4 regions of the Brevibacillus sp. SKDU10 genome follow, and region 3 is predicted to be linked to each of the others. Evidence: riboswitches for the same ligand, from Rfam matches in the RefSeq annotation. Region 3 holds a riboswitch; each other region holds the start of a gene.
What was found. A riboswitch is a leader RNA that binds a small molecule or an ion and turns the genes downstream of it on or off. The one in region 3 is predicted to bind S-adenosylmethionine.

Region 1 (4,608 bases), on a different contig from region 3:
ACGGGCAATGACAAAATCAGCAATTCGAGACCCTGCCAAGTCAGTGATACTATCCCCAATGACAACACGTGTATAGCCGGTAGCATCATAGCTTCTAATAATGGTAGTTTTACACATTCCACAATCTGTTTGGCAATGCTCATCGCAGGTATGCGGCCACGTAATTTTTATTCTCTCTTTGCTAAAATCACTGCCATTACAATAAATCGGGCCATCGAGCTGAAACGGAGCAAGAATCGGATGAACAAAAAAATCTATACCTCCGCTTGTAATGAGCAGAGTCACGTTTTCTTGCCGGCAATAATCCACAAACTCTGCAAAACCAGGGCGGATGCGGGCATTCTCTACAGCAAATTGAGTGATTTCATGCTCGAGTGAAGAGGGAAGCAGGGAAAAAAGCTTTCCTACGCCTTCTCTAATGGATATTTGTTGCGTCAAAATTTGTTCGGTTAACTCTTCCCAGCCCGGGGGATGAAAGTGGCGCATGATTGCCACGATATTGTCTTTTTCCGTAATCGTTCCATCGAAATCGCAAAAAAGCACTAGCTGTTTTGTCATGCAGAACCTCCCCATTTTTCTAGCGCAAGTCGCAGTTCATTAGAGTCGGAAGCTGCTGCTGCAAGACTGATTCCATTCACGGATGCATCAATAGCGGCACGGAACGCTCGACCGCCTGCTGTTGCTCCGAGTGGGTGTCCATGAATGCCGCCGCCTGCGTTAACAACCTGATCTAGGCCAAAGTCGGCGTACAGTTGTGGAACCAATCCGGGATGAATACCCGCTGATGGAACAGGGAAGGCAGATTGCAAGGTACCGTATTCCTCAACTAAATGATTAGCTAGCTGATTAGCCTCGCTCTTATCTAGTGCCACATTTCCGTATGGAGAAGGGAATAACACTAAATCAGCCCCGGCTAAACGCAATAGATTACCGAGCAGGAGCGGAGCGGCTATGCCGTAATCAGGACTAGGATAATAGGCGCCAGCGAGTGCGGGATGTGCCATGATTGGCACTTGAATGTCTGGATCTTCTGCTAGACGTTGCAGGAGATCGAAGCCAAAAGCAAGTGCATTAAACAAAAGGCAGGAAGCACCTGCATCGACAGCTTGCTTCGCCCGTTCAATAAGCTGTGAGCTAGGTCCTGTAAGGTTAGCGGCATACAAGACAGGCTTACCGGTTTGTGCTGCAATTTCATCTGAGATGGCTTTGAAGCGTCTGATGCGTTGGATAAATGGAGCTTTATCATCAGCAAAGAAAATTTCGTCATCCTTAATCAAATCAAGGCCGCCTTCTGCTTGGGCACGAAACTGCACTTCTAGTTCCTCTAGTGACAAACCTGTGCATGACTTAAAAATACTCATTAATAAAGGACGATCATGCACACCGGTTATTTCCCGTATTCCTTTTATGCCGAATTTTGGACCCTGAAAGCCTTGTAAAAAAGAAGGAGGAAGCTGAATGTCTACCAGCTTGATTTTTCCGTCCATTGATAGTTTGCCGAATATCCCTGTAAGAAGAGAAGGGATATCCTGTGTAAAGCATATTGTTGGATAACTGATCGTGATATAACCTCGTGTTTCACCTGATGAGGTGGATTCAAGAGGAGATACATCTGCTACTTCACCTAAATAGGGGCGCAGCTGCTCCTGCTTTGCCAGAGGAAGGTCCGTCCATGAGCCTACTGTCATACCAACTGCAATGCCTTCCGCTTTTTTTTGTAAATCCTTTGCTTGGGTTAAATAGGTTACGAGGATTCGATCTGTACTCATGGATGACCTCCTTGTAGGTAGAGAATTTATCAACTAAAAACGCCCCCTTCAAGAGAAGGAGGCGTCCGATAGACAGATCATCTTCTTCTCTTATCTCTCACATAAATCAGTACAGCACGATTATGTGTAGGATTTAGCACCGTTTCGCATCGTTTATCCCGATGCGAGGGTTGCCGGGCATCATAGGGCCAGTCCCTCCGCCTTCTCTCAATAAGAGCTAGGTAATTGTTGTAATTGTCAAAATAGAAGCTGTTTCTTGGAGATCATCTTATCCCTTTTTGTAACATGCGTCAACCCTTTTTATAAATAAAAACTGAGTTGATTAAATTGTTTGACATAACTGGCTTACCTGTGTATATTTCTACTAACGATTCATTTATGAGGCTTTAGCTACGCAGGATAGGAACCTGTGTTCACCTACAATTACATATACTTATGGATACCTTATCCAGAGACGGTGGAGGGACTGGCCCGATGAAACCCAGCAACCGACACATAGCCGCTAACCTGGCATGTGCACGGTGCTAATTCCTGCAGAGACATTTAAAATTCTGGTAGATAAGGGGGAACGTTTTATGAATATGGCATGTCAAAACGACCTCTTTTCTTCGGAAAAGAGGTTTTCTTTTTCTTTGGTAAGCAAAGCATGGTGTGAACAGATATGGGCAGAGCATAAGTATTGGGTCATGATGAGGTGTTACCAAAAATATAAGCAAATATCACAAGCATTTCGGGATCAAGTAAAAACGTCTCGCGAAACAGGAGAGCGCGATTGGAGTATATTTGCAGAACAGTTATTACATGAATTTCAGAAGATGCGAAAACAGCCTATTGATTCAGGCAATGCCTGTAATGCCTTGAGTCATGCATTCGGTCATCTGCGCGGAAAACTTACGGAGCAAGAAAGCGGCTCCTGGCATGTCTTATTGCAAAGGAACTGGGAGGAAGCCCATCGTATATTGTTCTTGCTTGCTATGGAATATGGTGATGATTATTTGTCGCGGTCTCGCATATTTTCACCGGAGGCTCCTAGCAGTCATGCATGGATTCGGTTTCGCGGCAAGGATTTTTTTATTGCAAAGGATTTGGGGCAGTGGAAGATTCTTGAGCCATGGGAAGTTTGGGAGCGAGTCGGCGTGTATCAAGTTAATCTATTAACCAAGTATCGCTTATTAGCCAATCTAGGAGGAATCGTCCATCCCCTGGCACATTACGATCAATACATCAACCGATACTAGAGTGGGAAAAGGAGAGGAAAAGATATGGGGTATCAAGCGTTATCGGTTCAAGAGTCCATTTTATACGTACAGAATCAGGGAACGATTTTTACACAAGATGCGTCTCTTGTTAGCCGAGAAATTGGTGATGGCAATTTAAATTTGGTTTTTAGAATAACGGATGAAGCGACCGGTAAAAGTGTCATTGTGAAGCAGGCTTTGCCTTATGCCCGCGTGGTTGGCGAATCATGGCCGTTAACGCTGGACCGATCTCGGATTGAAGCAGAGGCGCTCAAAATTCAGCGAGAGCTGGTAGGGGATTTAGTACCTGAGGTATACCATCACAATTCGGAGCTGGCTTTGACGATTATGGAGGATGCAGGTGATCATAAGCTGCTTCGTACAGGCCTTATTGAAGGAGAGATATACCCGCATTTCGCTAAACATATTGGAACTTTTCTGGCTCATACCTTATTTTTTACCTCTGATCTTGGAATGAATCCTTTTGCTAAAAAGGCTAATGTGAGCAGGTTCATTAATCCAGAGCTATGTAAAATTACGGAAGACCTTGTATTTACTGATCCTTATGAAGACCATGAGACCAACAATTTTAATCCGCTTATCCGCCAAGACGTAGAAGCAATATGGGGAAATCACGCATTACGTCGAGAGATTGCTAAGCTAAAATACGACTTTTTGACACGAGCAGAAGCTTTGTTGCATGGTGATCTGCATACAGGTAGTATTTTTGTCACCCAAACAAGTACAAAGGTGATTGATCCCGAGTTCGCTTTTTATGGACCAATAGGTTTTGACATCGGGGCTGTAATAGCTAATCTTGTCTTAAATTATGCAGGTCAGCACGGTCTCCAAGCGGACATAGAGAAACGGGAGAAGTATCGTTTTTATTTATTGGATACAATAGAAAACGTCTGGAATGAGTTTGTATCGCAATTCGTTCGTCTGTGGCATAAAAAAGCGGAGGAGCGTAGTGCGCATGTTCCTGATTTTTGGCAGGATTATGTATCTCAGGTCTTACAGGATACGGCAGGATATGCTGGGTGCAAAATCCTAAGACGCGTGATTGGACTGGCAGGTGTAGCTGATTTAAATAGAATTGAACAAGAGGAGCTTCGAGCAGAAGCCGAAAGACTTGCATTAGAGATCGGCCAATCCTTCATTCTCAATCGTAAGCATTTTGCAGAAATCACAGATATCACGGCGATCGTGCGAGAGATTACCGTTGAACGGGAGCAGGTCCTACAAAAGTAAAGTGGCAATCAAACAGAATCATCTGCTGTCCTACTAAACAGGGCAAGCAGGTGATTTTTGTTTTTTAGAGAATTATTGTTCAATCTATTGCATCAAAAAAGGCCAAAAAAAGGGGGAGAAGCATGAAAAATATCGTCATATCACCTGATTTGGAGCTAAAGGAAGTTCGCATTGAGGATGCAGCAGTCACCTTTGCTTTAATAGAAAAAAACCGAGATTATTTACGGGAGTTTTTGCCGTGGCTAGATAATGTGCGAGATGTAGAGGATTCGGAAAATAATATCCGTATTGCGATTCAACAGGCAGCAAATATGCAGGGAACTCACTATTCGATTTGGTATCGAGGCCAA
Region 2 (4,608 bases), on a different contig from region 3:
TTTATTAAGCGCAACTCTGGCTCCCTCTTTCACCAAATATTCTTTATTAAAAAACATCGGAATTGGCGCACTGGTTACAGATGAATCCTTCGGTGTTGCTATCAATAAGATTACAAAGGGAGAGCAGATAAACGATCGCTGGATGAATGGTCTAAATCTTACCGCTTATATCATTTGGATCTTATCGTGTATGCTAGGAGCTATTCTTGGGAAATGGATTACGAATCCAATGGTATTTGGGTTGGATTTTGCTTTAACAGCAATGTTTGTAGCCTTGCTTGTCCTGCAATTGCAATCTATGGAGCCTTCAAAGCTCAAGCATTCTCTCAGTCTTGTTGTATATATGATCATAGCTATGCTGGTTTTATCCTTTCTGGTCCCTTCACACGTTGCAGTAATTTTAGCGACGGTTATTGTAGCTACTATTGGGGTGGTGACAGATAAATGAGCCTTAATCTATCCATTCTTCTTCTCATACTCGGTTGTACATTTGTAACAGTAATTCCGCGTATTCTGCCATTTTTAGTGGTTCGTAACTTACAATTGCCTGCCCCTGTACTTAAATGGCTTTCTTTTATACCTATTTGTATTCTCACAGCCCTCGTTGTGGAGAGTGTCATTGATAAAAGCAGTGATTCAATCGGAGTGAATTGGCTAACACTCATGGCGATTGTTCCGACTCTATTATTAGCTTTGCGGACGAAAAGCCTTGCCATTACTGTCATTTTCGGCGTTATTTTGATGGGATTACTAAGATTATGTAGTACATATTTATAAAACAAAATCCCCTTTGCTCAACAATAACGAAGCCATGCGTGCATGAACTTCATAATTGTTGACTCCAAGGGGATTTGATTTCTTTTTAGCTTGCTATCATCATGCTTTTTCTTCAAACAACCGAGCTATCTCGATAATAACATGAACAGCTTTTTCCATATTATCTACAGAAACATATTCGAATTTACCGTGATAATTTTCCCCACCAGTAAAAATATTTGGCGTTGGCAGACCCATATATGATAATTGAGAGCCATCCGTACCACCTCGGATCGGGTTGATTACCGGCTCGATATTGAGGTTTTTCATCGCTTCATAGGCAATGTCAACAACTTCCTTAACCGGTTCAATTTTATCGCGCATGTTGTAGTATTGATCATTGAGTTCAAAGCTGATATTTTCTTCGCCGTATTTCTCCTGCATCTTTTTCACGATGCTTGTTACTTTCTCTTTTTTGGCATTAAAATGATCTTTATCAAAATCTCTAATAATGTATTGAGATTTACTTTGTTCGACATCACCGTTTATTGAGCTAAGATGGTAAAAGCCCTCATAGCCCTCTGTGTACTCTGGCGCCTCTTCTTCAGGAAGTTGTGCATGGAATTCCATTGCTAGCTTACTAGCGTTTAGCATTTTATTTTTGGCTGTTCCAGGATGCGTGCTAACTCCCCTAAAAGTAAGCTTGAGCTCTGCGGCGTTAAAGCTTTCATACTCCAAGCCACCTAGCGGCCCTCCGTCCATTGTGTACGCAAATTTCGCACCAAAAGCTGCCACATCAAAATGAGCCGGCCCTCTACTGATTTCTTCGTCAGGAGTGAATGCCACCCTAATTTTCCCATGTTTAATTTCCGGATGCTTTAGCAAATAATCCATGGCGGTCATAATTTCAGTAATACCCGCTTTATCATCTGCTCCAAGCAAGGTTGTCCCATCGGTCGTAATCAATGTGTGACCCTTGTAGGACGGTAGCTCTGGGAATAATTCCGGTGATAAAACAACGCCCAGTTCTTTATGTAGCGTAATGGCTTTACCGTCAAAATTTTCGTGAACCTGCGGATTAACATTTTTGCCTGTAAAATCCGTGGCAGTATCTAGATGGGATAAAAAGCCGATTACGGGAACTTGCTTATCCGTATTTGCAGGGAGTGTCGCCATGACATATCCATTTGCATCCATCGCAACCTCTGAAAGTCCCATCGCCTTTAGTTCTTCAACTAGCAATTTACCCAGCTCTAGCTGACCTGGTGTAGACGGAACTGTCTGGCTCTGGGCATTGGATTGTGTATCAATCTTTACATATCTTGTAAAACGCTCTATGATATCCTGCTTCACTCAAATTCACTCCCTTTTTCATTACATCTTTTTTTATTATACCGCTTGATGGGCGATATTTCCATTTGGTACTCCTATTGCTAACCTATCAACTGGAATGGGAGGATTACCGGATTACCTACAATACAAGCATTCCTATATGCGGAGTAGTCTTCTATCTTGTGTTTTAAGGCAATTTACATTCCAAAATAAAAGCTGAAGGGAAACAATTACTGAAGAATCTATATGATGAAAAAATGGAGCTAGGCAGTAGTATCCTCGGCATAATTTAAGTTTTACTAAAAAATATTTGACATTTTTCTCAGAAAAGAGTAAAGTAAAAAAAGCTTAAGCAACCGAGAATAAAATATGAAACCTTCTTATCAAGAGAGGCGGAGGGACTGGCCCTTTGATGCCTCGGCAGCGGACTCGTATTTAGAGTGCTGTGCCAAATCCAGCAAGCATGTGCTTGAAAGATGAGAAGAGTGATTCTTATCCCATATAAGACCTCTTCTCACAAGAAGAGGTCTTCTTCATTTTTTCTCAGAAAAAGTTTAGAAATAGAGAGGGTGTTATTGATGAATCAGACAAAAGGAAGTGCGTTGGCTTTATTGCCGCTTGGTATATTTTTAGCACTATTTATTGGCTCTGGAATTATTACTGGAGATTTTTATCAGCTGCCAATCATTGTTGCTATTTTGATCGCGAGTACGGTTGCATTAGTAATGAACCGAAAAGATAGCTTTACCACAAAGGTAGAACGATTTGCTAAAGGAGCAGGCAATCCAAATATCGTTATTATGTTATTAATCTTTGTGTTAGCTGGTGCGTTTTCTCAAACAGCTAAAGGAATGGGCAGTGTTGAAGCTACCGTAAACCTAGCCCTTTCCGTTTTGCCTCAGGGTCTTCTAGTTGTTGGTTTATTTGTAATCGGATCATTTATTTCACTCGCAATGGGGACATCCATGGGCACTATTGCTGCATTAGCTCCAATTGCCGTAGGAATCAGCCAACAAACTGATATCTCTGTTGCATTCACAATGGCTACTGTTGTCGGAGGAGCTATGTTCGGAGATAATTTATCATTTATTTCTGATACGACAATTGCCGCGGTACGCACGCAAGGAACAGAAATGAAAGATAAATTCAAAACCAACTTTTTAATTGTATTACCAGCCGCCATTTTAACATGCATCCTATTAATCGTGCTTACATTAGGAAGTCATACAAATATTACAGTTGGAACCTTCAATTGGGTCAAAGTGTTACCTTATGCAGGAGTGCTGCTTGCGGCCTTGCTAGGCTGGAATGTACTTGTGGTTCTAATGGGAGGAACTGTTTTATCAGGTGTCATCGGAATGTTAGATGGAAGCTACACACTTGCCACTTTCTTCAAAAATGTGACGCTAGGGATTAGTGGAATGATGGAGCTTGTATTGCTAACCATGCTCATTGGCGGAATGATTGAGATTATTCAACATAATGGCGGGATTCAATATCTATTACATGTATTGACGCGTAATATTCGATCAAAAAAAGGCGCAGAATTTGGTATTGCTGGTCTTGTGAGCCTGACAAATATGTGTACAGCTAACAATACAATCGCTATTATTTTCGCAGGTCCGCTTGCTAAAAATATTTCAGATCAATATGAAATCGATCCAAGAAAATCTGCAAGCTTACTAGATTTATTTTCGTGCAGCGTACAAGGGATCATTCCTTACGGAGCCCAAATGTTAACGGCAGCAGGATTTGCTTCGCTTTCACCAATCGAACTATTGCCATTTGCTTTTTATCCACTGCTAGTTGCTGTTTGCGGCATCGTGTCAATCGTGATTAACTTTCCACGTTTTTCATCGAATGCCAAAAAAGCTAGTATCATAAAACCTCTGAATGAAAAAGAAGAAGCCCTATATAAGACATCCTAGTGGTTATTCTCCTTGCATCACTAGCAATTCACACGAGTTATGCTACTTACTTCAGAATATCGCTATAATAAATGTCAGGAAAACGAAATACGTAGAATGAAAAAAGCGGTAGGTATTAACCTACTGCTTTTCTATTGATCATTTTTTATCCTTAGCTGTCACTCTAATCGTTCATGTATCTACGCTTAAACAAGACCAATATTTTTTTGAGTCACTATCCTCCTTTATTCTTGTTGTTCTCACAACAGTTCTTTCATAGTGAAACGTAAAAAGCTACCTTCCATAAAGGAAAGGTAGCTTTACTTTCTACGCACGTATTTTTATCGTGCTTCATTGAATGAAATAAACTCTTTAGTTCTTTTTTTTTAAAACAAGATCACGGACCATTTCAATCGCTTTCTCTTTTCCAAGCGGGAAGGTTCCAAGAGACCATGTAGGGTTATCTAGCATATAAACATGTCCATTTTTAACCGCTTTTAGCTTACCCCAAAGCTCTGATTTCTGCATATCATCCAGCTTTTTCTGTGCAACAGCAAGATTGCTACCGTATAATCCTAAGAAAATATAGTCTGGATTAAACTTATACAGGTTT
Region 3 (4,608 bases):
TAGCCGTTCTAATTTTGGGCCAGAAATTAACCTAGTGGCCCCAGGCGTGAATGTGTATACGACAGCAAGAGGTGGCGGGTACGATTCGATGAAGGGCACCTCTGCAGCGGCTCCTCAGGTAGCTGGTGCGGCGGCGCTGATTCTTGCTAGGAACCCAAATATGAAACCGTTGGAAGTACGCCAGCTTCTGTACCATTCAGCAACGAAATTACATGGAGTTAGATGGGACAGGCGGACAGGATATGGACTTTTAAATGTTCAGAAGGCAGTAATGAGTAGACTGCCTGATGATATAAATGAGCCAAACAATACACAGCGTACAGCAGCCGCATTCCCCATGGAAAGTCAGATTCGCGGCACTCTGAGCGATAAAGATAAGAGCGATTGGTTTTACACGGATATTCCTTATGAGGGAACCTTAGAATTAAAAGCAGATGTTTCGGTGGATACGCTGGCTCCATTGGCAGCTAGCGTTTATCAGGATGGAAAGCCTCAAGATACGTATTATCTTGGTAATAAAGCAAATGCAACAATTGCAGTGAAGCCGGGCAAGGTTCACATTCACTTCCAGCGGTCTGCGGTATCTAGCACTTTACGCTATACCATTACCAATCGTTTTTCCATTGCACCTGATCGATATGAGCCAAATAATAGTATTGATCAAGTCCGCCCCCTGCCGCCGGGTAATAATATTGAGATCAAGGGGAATTTTCATACAGCACAGGATGTTGATTGGTTTTCCTATTTTGTGCGTGATCCAGGCAAGCTTTATCTGCGAGTGGATACAGATACTCTACGATTAGACCCGCAAATTAAGGTGCGTAAAGAACGCGATAAGACATCTGGCGGAATTTCCCTTGATAGCAGCTCAGTCACTGATCCTTTAAAAAGCTTAGAGATGAACGTCACGCCAGGTCGCTATTTGTTCCAAATTCAGAACAGCTATCCTGCTGCTGTGAGCGGCGAGTACTTTTTTCAGCTCAATTATATGCCTGAACGAAAAGATCCAAACGAACCAAACGATACCTATCGTTTAGCTACAAAACTAGGGAATAACAGTCTGATTACAGGCACAATTCCTTCAGAAGCAGATAACGATTGGTTTACGTTTTCGATTCCAAAAGAAACGTATGTTACCATTCGGGCACCTTATGTACCGCCACAGGTAAAGATCATGATGAGTATTTATGATAGTCGCGATATGAAATATGCAATTCGAGCTGAAAAGGTTTTTGGACAAGATAATAGCATTGTCTTTGAAAAAAAATTAGCAGCAGGGACATACTATATAAAGTTGACCAGTACTACGCCATTCCGCTATGATGCGTATCGATTTACATTAAATCGTCAGGAAATGTATGGCGGCTTTCGAGACATACATGGGCATTGGGCTAGAAATGATATAGGGCGTTTAACTCAACGTGGAGTCATTACCATACCTAATACGTATAGCTTCCGTCCAGATGCTAATATGACACGAGCTGAATTCGCAGACATGCTCCTTCGCTCGATGAAGGCCAAAAAGCTTCCAACTGGTAAAATAGGTATTAATACCTATAAGGATTTAGATAAAAAGCATTGGGCGTATGAGAGCTTGTTACAGGCTTCTCAGTTGGGGATTATGAGCGGATTCAATGGAAAAATTGAACCGGATCGACCTGTTAATCGAGCAGAAATGGCTTTGATGATTGCGCGTGCTAAAAAAATAAACGTGTCAAGATCGTCCAGTACTTCTTATCGTGATGTGCCTCATTCACATTGGGCGGTGGCTGCAATCGAAACACTTTCACACTATGGCTGGTTGCATGGTTATCAGGATGGAACCTTTAAGCCAGATCGTCCTGTGAAACGCGGAGAAATGGTCACTGTATTAGCTAAATCTTTCCAATTGTAAAATACCGGGTTTTTTACAAAAGTACATTGACACCCTTCTAAAAAAAGATTATTCTATAAATCATGGATATTACTCTTATCCAGAGTAGGCGGAGGGACTGGCCCAATGAAGCCCGGCAACCGTTTTGAGCGGTGCTAACCAGCAGAGAAAGGATAACTATCTAAATAGTTAGACTCACTCTGGCCGATAAGAGGGTTAAGGAACGCATTAGAAAAGCAACCTTTTCCTCAGCGGAGGGAAAGGTTTTTCTTTTTGTCGTGATGGAAACCTGGCTCGGCAAACATACTATATATCATGTTTCCAGTTGAAGGAGGTTTTTAAGTATGGAATTGCAAAAAGGACGTCGCTTGTTTACATCTGAGTCCGTTACTGAAGGACATCCAGACAAGATTTGTGACCAAGTTTCTGATTCTATTCTTGATGCGATCTTATCGAAAGATCCGAATGCTCGTGTAGCATGCGAGACATCTGTTACCACCGGATTAGTACTTGTGGCAGGTGAAATCACAACTTCTACGTATGTAGATATCCAAAAGCTAGTAAGAGATACGATTCGTGAAATTGGTTACGATCGAGCAAAATATGGTTTTGATGCAGATACATGCGGTGTTATTACTGCAATCGGCGAGCAATCAGCAGATATCGCACTAGGTGTTGACCAGGCGTTGGAAGCACGTGAAGGTAGCATGACTGATGCTGAAATCGAAGCAATCGGTGCAGGTGACCAGGGGCTAATGTTTGGTTATGCTTGCAACGAAACTCCAGAATTAATGCCTCTTCCAATCAGCATGGCTCACCAGTTGGCGCGTCGTCTGACAGAAGTGCGTAAAAATGGTACGCTTGAATACCTTCGTCCAGATGGTAAAACTCAAGTAACTGTTGAATACGATGGCGATAAGCCAGTTCGCATCGATACAATTGTTATTTCTACTCAACATGCTCCAGAAGTAGAACTAGATCAGATTAAAAAGGATCTAATGGAGCAAGTAATTAAACCGATCGTTCCTACAAACCTATTAGACGATCAAACCAAATACTTCATTAACCCAACTGGACGTTTCGTTATCGGTGGTCCTCAAGGGGATGCTGGTTTGACTGGCCGTAAAATCATCGTAGATACGTATGGCGGTTATGCTCGCCATGGCGGTGGTGCATTCTCCGGTAAGGATCCTACAAAAGTAGACCGTTCTGGTGCTTATGCAGCTCGCTATGTAGCCAAAAACATTGTAGCTGCAGGTCTTGCTGAACATTGCGAAGTACAGGTAGCTTATGCAATCGGGGTAGCTCAACCGGTATCTATCGCTGTAAACACATTTGGAACAGGAAAAATTGCTGAATCTGATTTGGTAGCATTGGTTCGCAAGCACTTTGATTTGCGCCCAGCAGGCATTATTAAGCAATTAGACCTACGTCGTCCGATCTATAAACAAACCGCAGCATATGGTCATTTCGGACGTAATGATCTGAATGTACCATGGGAGCGTACAGATAAAGCAGAAGATCTGAAAAAAGACGCTGCTAACCTGTAAAAAATACAGAGAAGCCTAGGATTTTCCTGGGCTTCTTTTTTCTTATGAAAATTGCGAAAAAGGCTAGGCAAGTACAACTTCAATGGGGTAGACTACGTAGAGGATTCTGTAAATCTTTGTCGAAAAGCACTATAATAAGATCGAAAGGAACATGGGCGCATCATGAAGAAAAAACCTTTCTTTCTCGTCTTTTTCCTTCTTCTTCTGCTGTTTTCTATCCTTGTGTATTGGTTTAGACCAGAGAATGTAGGGGTAGAAAATACGGATTATGTGCAACAAAAGACGGGGGATCATACGTCTCATTCATTAGAACCTAAAGGGTCAGACGTAGAGCAAATTCCTTCTAGAAATAGTAAACCAGAGGAAAAGATATCAAACGAGAGATGGTATAAAGACAAGGTTGTCATCTTGAATTATCATCACATTGATCGTGACAGTAATAAGCCATTTGTAATAACACCAGAGCAGTTTGGTGAGCATTTACAATTTATAAAGGAACATAACTTTCATCCTATTAGCCTAAGAGAGTTTTTCACTTTTATGCAAACAGGCGTAACTGCCAAGGAGAATGCAGTTTTATTTACGTTTGATGACGGCTATGAAAGTTATTACACACAAGCATATCCGTTGCTTTCCGAATATGGGTATCCATCTGCAGCTTTTGTAATTGCAGGTAGATTGAGAGATACCATGGATCGAAAGCGAGAAAATATGACCGTTCCTTTAGCTTATCAACAAATTGACGAAATGCTGGCTTCCGGCTTAGTTGATATTGGCTCGCACACATTCAGTTTACATGAACATAAAGAGCTGGATGAGTGGGGAGTACAGAAAGCGGGAACGGAGCCTGTATATCTAGAAGAATTCCAACGTGCAGAGAATGAGGAAGAGTACCGAAGTCGTTTATTTGTTGATTTTAAGATGTCGAAAATAGGCTTAGAGCAACTTGTGAAAAAGCCTATAGCCTCTCTCTCCTTACCCCAAGGCTATAAAAGCAAGATTGTGATTGACTCGGCAAAGGAAGCAGGATATCAGTATGTCTTTACATCTAGAAGAGACGTTGTGAAGCCAAATGAAGATCCGTATTCCATCCCGAGATTTGATGTAGGAATACGCAAGGTAGGTGCACCCCAGCTCCTTGAACTATTTACTAAAGTAAAAATGGAAGAATAAGGGGGAAACCCA
Region 4 (4,608 bases), on a different contig from region 3:
AGATTATGAAATCCGTTCTCCCACAAAAACAATGCTTCTGATGCTGTAAAACACATGATGCCCTGGATCAAAGGATCATAATCTAAAATATAACGGAGCATAGGAATAGAACGAATTGACTTACTGGCAATTCGTATACGTTTACCATTGCTCCTAGCTACAATTTCAGCAATATTTTGATCCAACAAATCAAGGTCAATATAGGCAAACGGCATAGATAGGTTCGCGAAAGCTTCTCTGTAATAGCGATATCTGCTCGTCGTCTTGTACAGAATCTCACCTTCTTTACTGTTTCATAGATTGGGATATATTTCTCTTCAATATATTCAGTCACACAAGCTTCTAAAACTAGTAAAAAAAGAAAAATGCTTGCTCCATCTAGAGTTACTAGCCGTTCAATTATCCATCCTGCATTCCTGCATTCATACTTCTCATGCCCGTATACAAAAAAGCAGCCATCCTCTCAAAAGAGAAAATGGCTGCCTTTTACCTTAATGAAGCTGCAATGCCAGCAACACAAAATATAGGAAAAACATAAACGAAATGATTAAAAGCGGCAAGGGAATTTCTTTACGTCTGCCCATCGCCAGTTTAACAATTGGATACGCCATAAATCCGAAAGCAATTCCATCTGCAATACTCGCTGTAAAGGGAATCAGCACAATGATCAAGAACGCCGGCAAGCCTTCTGACATGTCGGTGAACTTGATCTGACTCACACTTTGCATCATTAGGCTACCAACCAGAATTAAGATGGGAGCAATCGCTGTATCCGGCACGTAACGAATGACAGGAATGCAAAAGATCGAGATCAAGAACAGAATTCCTACCGTAATTGCTGTAATCCCTGTTTTCCCGCCAGCGGCAATTCCTGCAGAACTTTCCGCTGAAGACACAGTTGGACTCGTACCAAACAATCCAGAAAGCATAGCTGAAATGGAGTTTGCTTGAAAAGTACGAGCAAATTTGCTTTCTGGAACCATGCTGTGCAAAAGCCCCATATTTTCAAAAACAATCACCATGGTTAGCGGAAACACAGCCAGCCAAAATCCAGCAGTAACTATGCCGTCAAACGAAAATGCTCCAAAGATAGTGAGGTACGTTGAGAACGAGAAATCACTTCCCTGACTAGTACCACCTACCGTACCAAGGGCAATAGCAATCAGCGTATTAACAATAATACTGATTAAAAAGCTACCTTTTACATTGCGTAAAAATAGCACGACGGCAATTACTAAGCTGACCAATCCCAATACTACCTTCGTATCGCCCAGATCACCTAAAGCAATAAATGTAGATGGATTAGGCACGATTAAGCCGCCTTTTTGCAAACCAATAAAGGTAAGAAACAACCCAATTCCAACCGTCATTCCTTCTTTTAGAGACAGTGGAATGCTTTTCGCTAAGATTTTGGCAACTGGTGTAAAAGCAATCACGATAAATAAAACACCTGACATGAATACAACTGCCAAAGCGCTCTCCCATGACAATCCCATAGATTTAACAATCGTATAGGAGAAAAACGCATTAATGCCCATACCAGGAACAAGTGCTACAGGAGCATTCGCCCAAAAACCCATGATCAAGCATCCTATGAAGGAGATAATGATCGTGGCAACAATACCTGCTTCCAATGGTATACCTGCATCCGATAAGATCATTGAATTCACGGCAATGATGTAGACAGCGGTGAAAAACGTGGTTAAACCAGCCAAAATTTCATTGCGAACCGTTGTTTGATGACCTTTTACATCAAATCTTTTACGAAAAAATGAGTACAATATCGGTTCCCTTCTTTAAACAAAACAACCCCTCGGCCCACCCGTGCCAATTCACCCCAAAAATTGGGGCAAGACACCTTTCCCTATAGTAGCAAAAAGAACGAAAAAGAGTAAATAGGGAAATGTAAAAATGTGAACAAAAAAGGGAGTGATGCTTGTATGTAGGTTTTCATGTTTCCAGCTAACTCTATATTACCCTCCAAAAAGCAAGCTACTATACAAGTTATGCAGCTCATTATGTATAATTATACTTATTTGTATTTTTATTCATGATTATTCACTTCATGTATCCTGCAAATAAATCTGTTTTGCTGTCGATATGTAGTTAAATTTTTAGAAGTTTAATCCAGATAAAACAAGATGATTTCAAGGCTTCCCAAAACGAACACTGAATTTTATTCCACCTTTTTTCAGAATGTACAAAATCTTATTGACTTATCCCTTCAAGCTTCTTACAATAGAACAAACTTTCATTTTCATCAAGAGTGGTGGAGGGACTGGCCCGACGAAGCCCGGCAACCGGAACATAGCGTTCTTGGTGCTAAATCCTGCAGAATCCGAAAGGTTCTGAGAGATGAATGTATGCGAAATTAGTAACGCAGCCTTCCTCTACTCAGAGGAGGGCTTTTTGCTATGAGAAGCCTGTCTTCCCTCTCTACTGGGCCAACCATTGAAACCAAGAGAATCACCTTACTTTACATGGAAAAGGAGTGGTTTTTTTATGTCAAACCTCAATTGGAAAAGAGAAACATTAGCCCTTCACGGAGGTCAAGTGGCAGACCCAACTACCGGCGCTCTTGCCGTTCCCATCTATCAAACATCCTCCTATGAATTTCGTGACACCAGCCATGCAGCCAATCTATTCGCGTTACAGGAGCCTGGGAACATTTATACCCGCATCATGAATCCAACCCAGGATGTATTTGAGAAACGTGTTGCCCTTCTAGAAGGCGGTATTGGGGCGCTTGCAACTGCATCTGGTCAAGCCGCCATTACATTTGCCTTATTAAATATTGCACAAGCCGGTGATGAAATCATCTCCTCGAGCAGTTTATATGGGGGAACCTACAATTTATTTGCCCATACCTTTGCAAAGCTCGGAATTACAGTTCATTTTGTTGACCAATCCAATCCAGACAATTTCCGTTCAAAGATTACGGACAAAACCAAGGCTATTTTCTGCGAAACGATCGGAAATCCCCAAATGCAGGTTGCCGATCTAAATGCTATTGCTACCATAGCTCATGAATATGGATTACCGCTCCTTGTGGATAATACCTTTGCCTCCCCTATTTTGTGCCGGCCGATTGAACACGGGGCAGATATCGTTATCCATTCTGCTACCAAATTTATTGGCGGTCACGGCACATCTATCGGGGGAATTATCGTAGACTCCGGTCATTTCGATTGGAGTAACGGCAAGTTCCCTGGCCTCTCCACTCCAGACCCTACCTACAATGGAATTGTATATACAGAGGCGGTTGGCAATGCTGCTTATATCGTAAAAGCTCGTGTGCAGCTACAGCGAGATGTAGGAGCTACCTTATCTCCTTTTAACTCCTTTTTATTCTTACAAGGCCTAGAAACTCTCCACCTGCGGATGGAACGGCATAGTCAAAATGCACTTGCTGTCGCTCAATATTTAGAACAACACAACGATGTAGAGTGGGTGAGTTATCCAGGGCTTGCTAGCTCGCCTACCTACGAACTTAGTCAGCGCTATTTACCAGATGGTCATGGGGCTTTGTTGACTTTTGGAATCAAAGGCGGAGTAGAAGCTGGCAAAAAAGTAATTGAATCTGTTCAATTGTTCTCTCATTTGGCTAATGTAGGAGACTCCAAGTCGTTGATCATACATCCGGCTAGTACTACTCATCTCCAACTTACCCCAGAAGAACAAGCTAAGGCCGGGGTGACCCCTGGGATGATTCGTCTTTCCGTAGGTACAGAGGCAATTGATGATATTTTGCAGGATTTAGAGCAGGCTGTTCAAAAAGCTGTGGAAGCTGTACAAGTGTAAGCTGATAATCGTGTAGGATGTAAAAAGGCGTGCTTCACTGTTGCCAGTCGCACGCCTTTTTCTATATGTAAGATGAAAATTTGACTTTTGGATCATCGCTTACTTTTTAGATACCTGAACATATGAGGTCTGTTTCACCGTGTACGTATCTGCGAGTGTTTCTTCTTTTATGACACCTAGCTTAAGTAGGCTGTTTATTTTTGCCACATCCACCTTGGACATCAGCCTCCATATTTGCGGATCTTCTACGGCTTTAAGCAGGTGTTCCTCATTAAACTCTTTCTTCTCTTGCTGACTAATTTTCAGACGGTAGTCTCCAATCTCAATCTCACACGGTTCTGTATAAACAGCCAACAGAATCCGACGTAGCTCTGCCAGTTCCTCTTCTAGCTCTTTTTGCTGTTGTTTGATCGCAAAATACCGAGCAATTGTAGCTTCCATGTGCCCCTCTCCTTTCGTTCTGACAACAATGTATGTAGAAAGGTCACACATAAGAACCGAGAAGGAAGAAGTTTATCACATCTTTTCTTTTATTCTGAATTCTTCCTCTGATATCTTCTTCCACAAATAACAACAAGCAACACTAGAAGGAAACTAACGACACTAATGATATTTTTTGCAGTGCTTTCCTTAATAAATAGATTCAGGAAAAATGTAGGCCCGACAATCAGCAGCAATAGATTTAGCGAGTGTTTTCCAATAAAGTTCAATCACTCTCTCCCCCCATGTTTTTATGATCAATAAAAGTTACATTCCTCCCATTGTATCATATTTATCAGGCTACTTCCCGATTAAGACAAACACATT

Region 1: another riboswitch for S-adenosylmethionine. It lies ahead of AYJ08_RS08825 (2,3-diketo-5-methylthiopentyl-1-phosphate enolase); the one in region 3 lies ahead of metK (methionine adenosyltransferase).
Region 2: another riboswitch for S-adenosylmethionine. It lies ahead of AYJ08_RS12235 (Na+/H+ antiporter NhaC family protein); the one in region 3 lies ahead of metK (methionine adenosyltransferase).
Region 4: another riboswitch for S-adenosylmethionine. It lies ahead of AYJ08_RS16595 (homocysteine synthase); the one in region 3 lies ahead of metK (methionine adenosyltransferase).

Annotation. Positions count from the first base shown of each region.
Region 1 is NZ_LSSO01000138.1:81,978-86,585, forward strand. It holds gene AYJ08_RS08820 (2-hydroxy-3-keto-5-methylthiopentenyl-1-phosphate phosphatase) at 1-558, opposite strand, end outside; gene AYJ08_RS08825 (2,3-diketo-5-methylthiopentyl-1-phosphate enolase) at 555-1,769, opposite strand; SAM riboswitch class I at 1,857-1,986, opposite strand; SAM riboswitch class I at 2,211-2,334, shown strand; gene AYJ08_RS08830 (DUF1722 domain-containing protein) at 2,345-3,007, shown strand; gene mtnK (S-methyl-5-thioribose kinase) at 3,032-4,258, shown strand; gene AYJ08_RS08840 (GNAT family N-acetyltransferase) at 4,381-4,608, shown strand, end outside.
Region 2 is NZ_LSSO01000155.1:75,502-80,109, forward strand. It holds gene AYJ08_RS12220 (AzlC family ABC transporter permease) at 1-448, shown strand, start outside; gene AYJ08_RS12225 (AzlD domain-containing protein) at 445-777, shown strand; gene pepT (peptidase T) at 877-2,109, opposite strand; SAM riboswitch class I at 2,466-2,571, shown strand; gene AYJ08_RS12235 (Na+/H+ antiporter NhaC family protein) at 2,667-4,016, shown strand; gene AYJ08_RS12240 (ABC transporter substrate-binding protein) at 4,368-4,608, opposite strand, start outside.
Region 3 is NZ_LSSO01000013.1:63,557-68,164, reverse strand. It holds gene AYJ08_RS01915 (S8 family peptidase) at 1-1,894, shown strand, start outside; SAM riboswitch class I at 1,967-2,087, shown strand; gene metK (methionine adenosyltransferase) at 2,218-3,423, shown strand; gene AYJ08_RS01905 (polysaccharide deacetylase family protein) at 3,586-4,596, shown strand; gene AYJ08_RS01900 (sensor histidine kinase) at 4,608-4,608, shown strand, end outside.
Region 4 is NZ_LSSO01000179.1:11,630-16,237, forward strand. It holds gene AYJ08_RS16585 (amino acid deaminase/aldolase) at 1-215, opposite strand, end outside; gene AYJ08_RS16590 (NCS2 family permease) at 492-1,781, opposite strand; SAM riboswitch class I at 2,255-2,362, shown strand; gene AYJ08_RS16595 (homocysteine synthase) at 2,503-3,801, shown strand; gene AYJ08_RS16600 (hypothetical protein) at 3,901-4,242, opposite strand; partial or broken gene AYJ08_RS16610 (VOC family protein) at 4,582-4,608, opposite strand, start outside.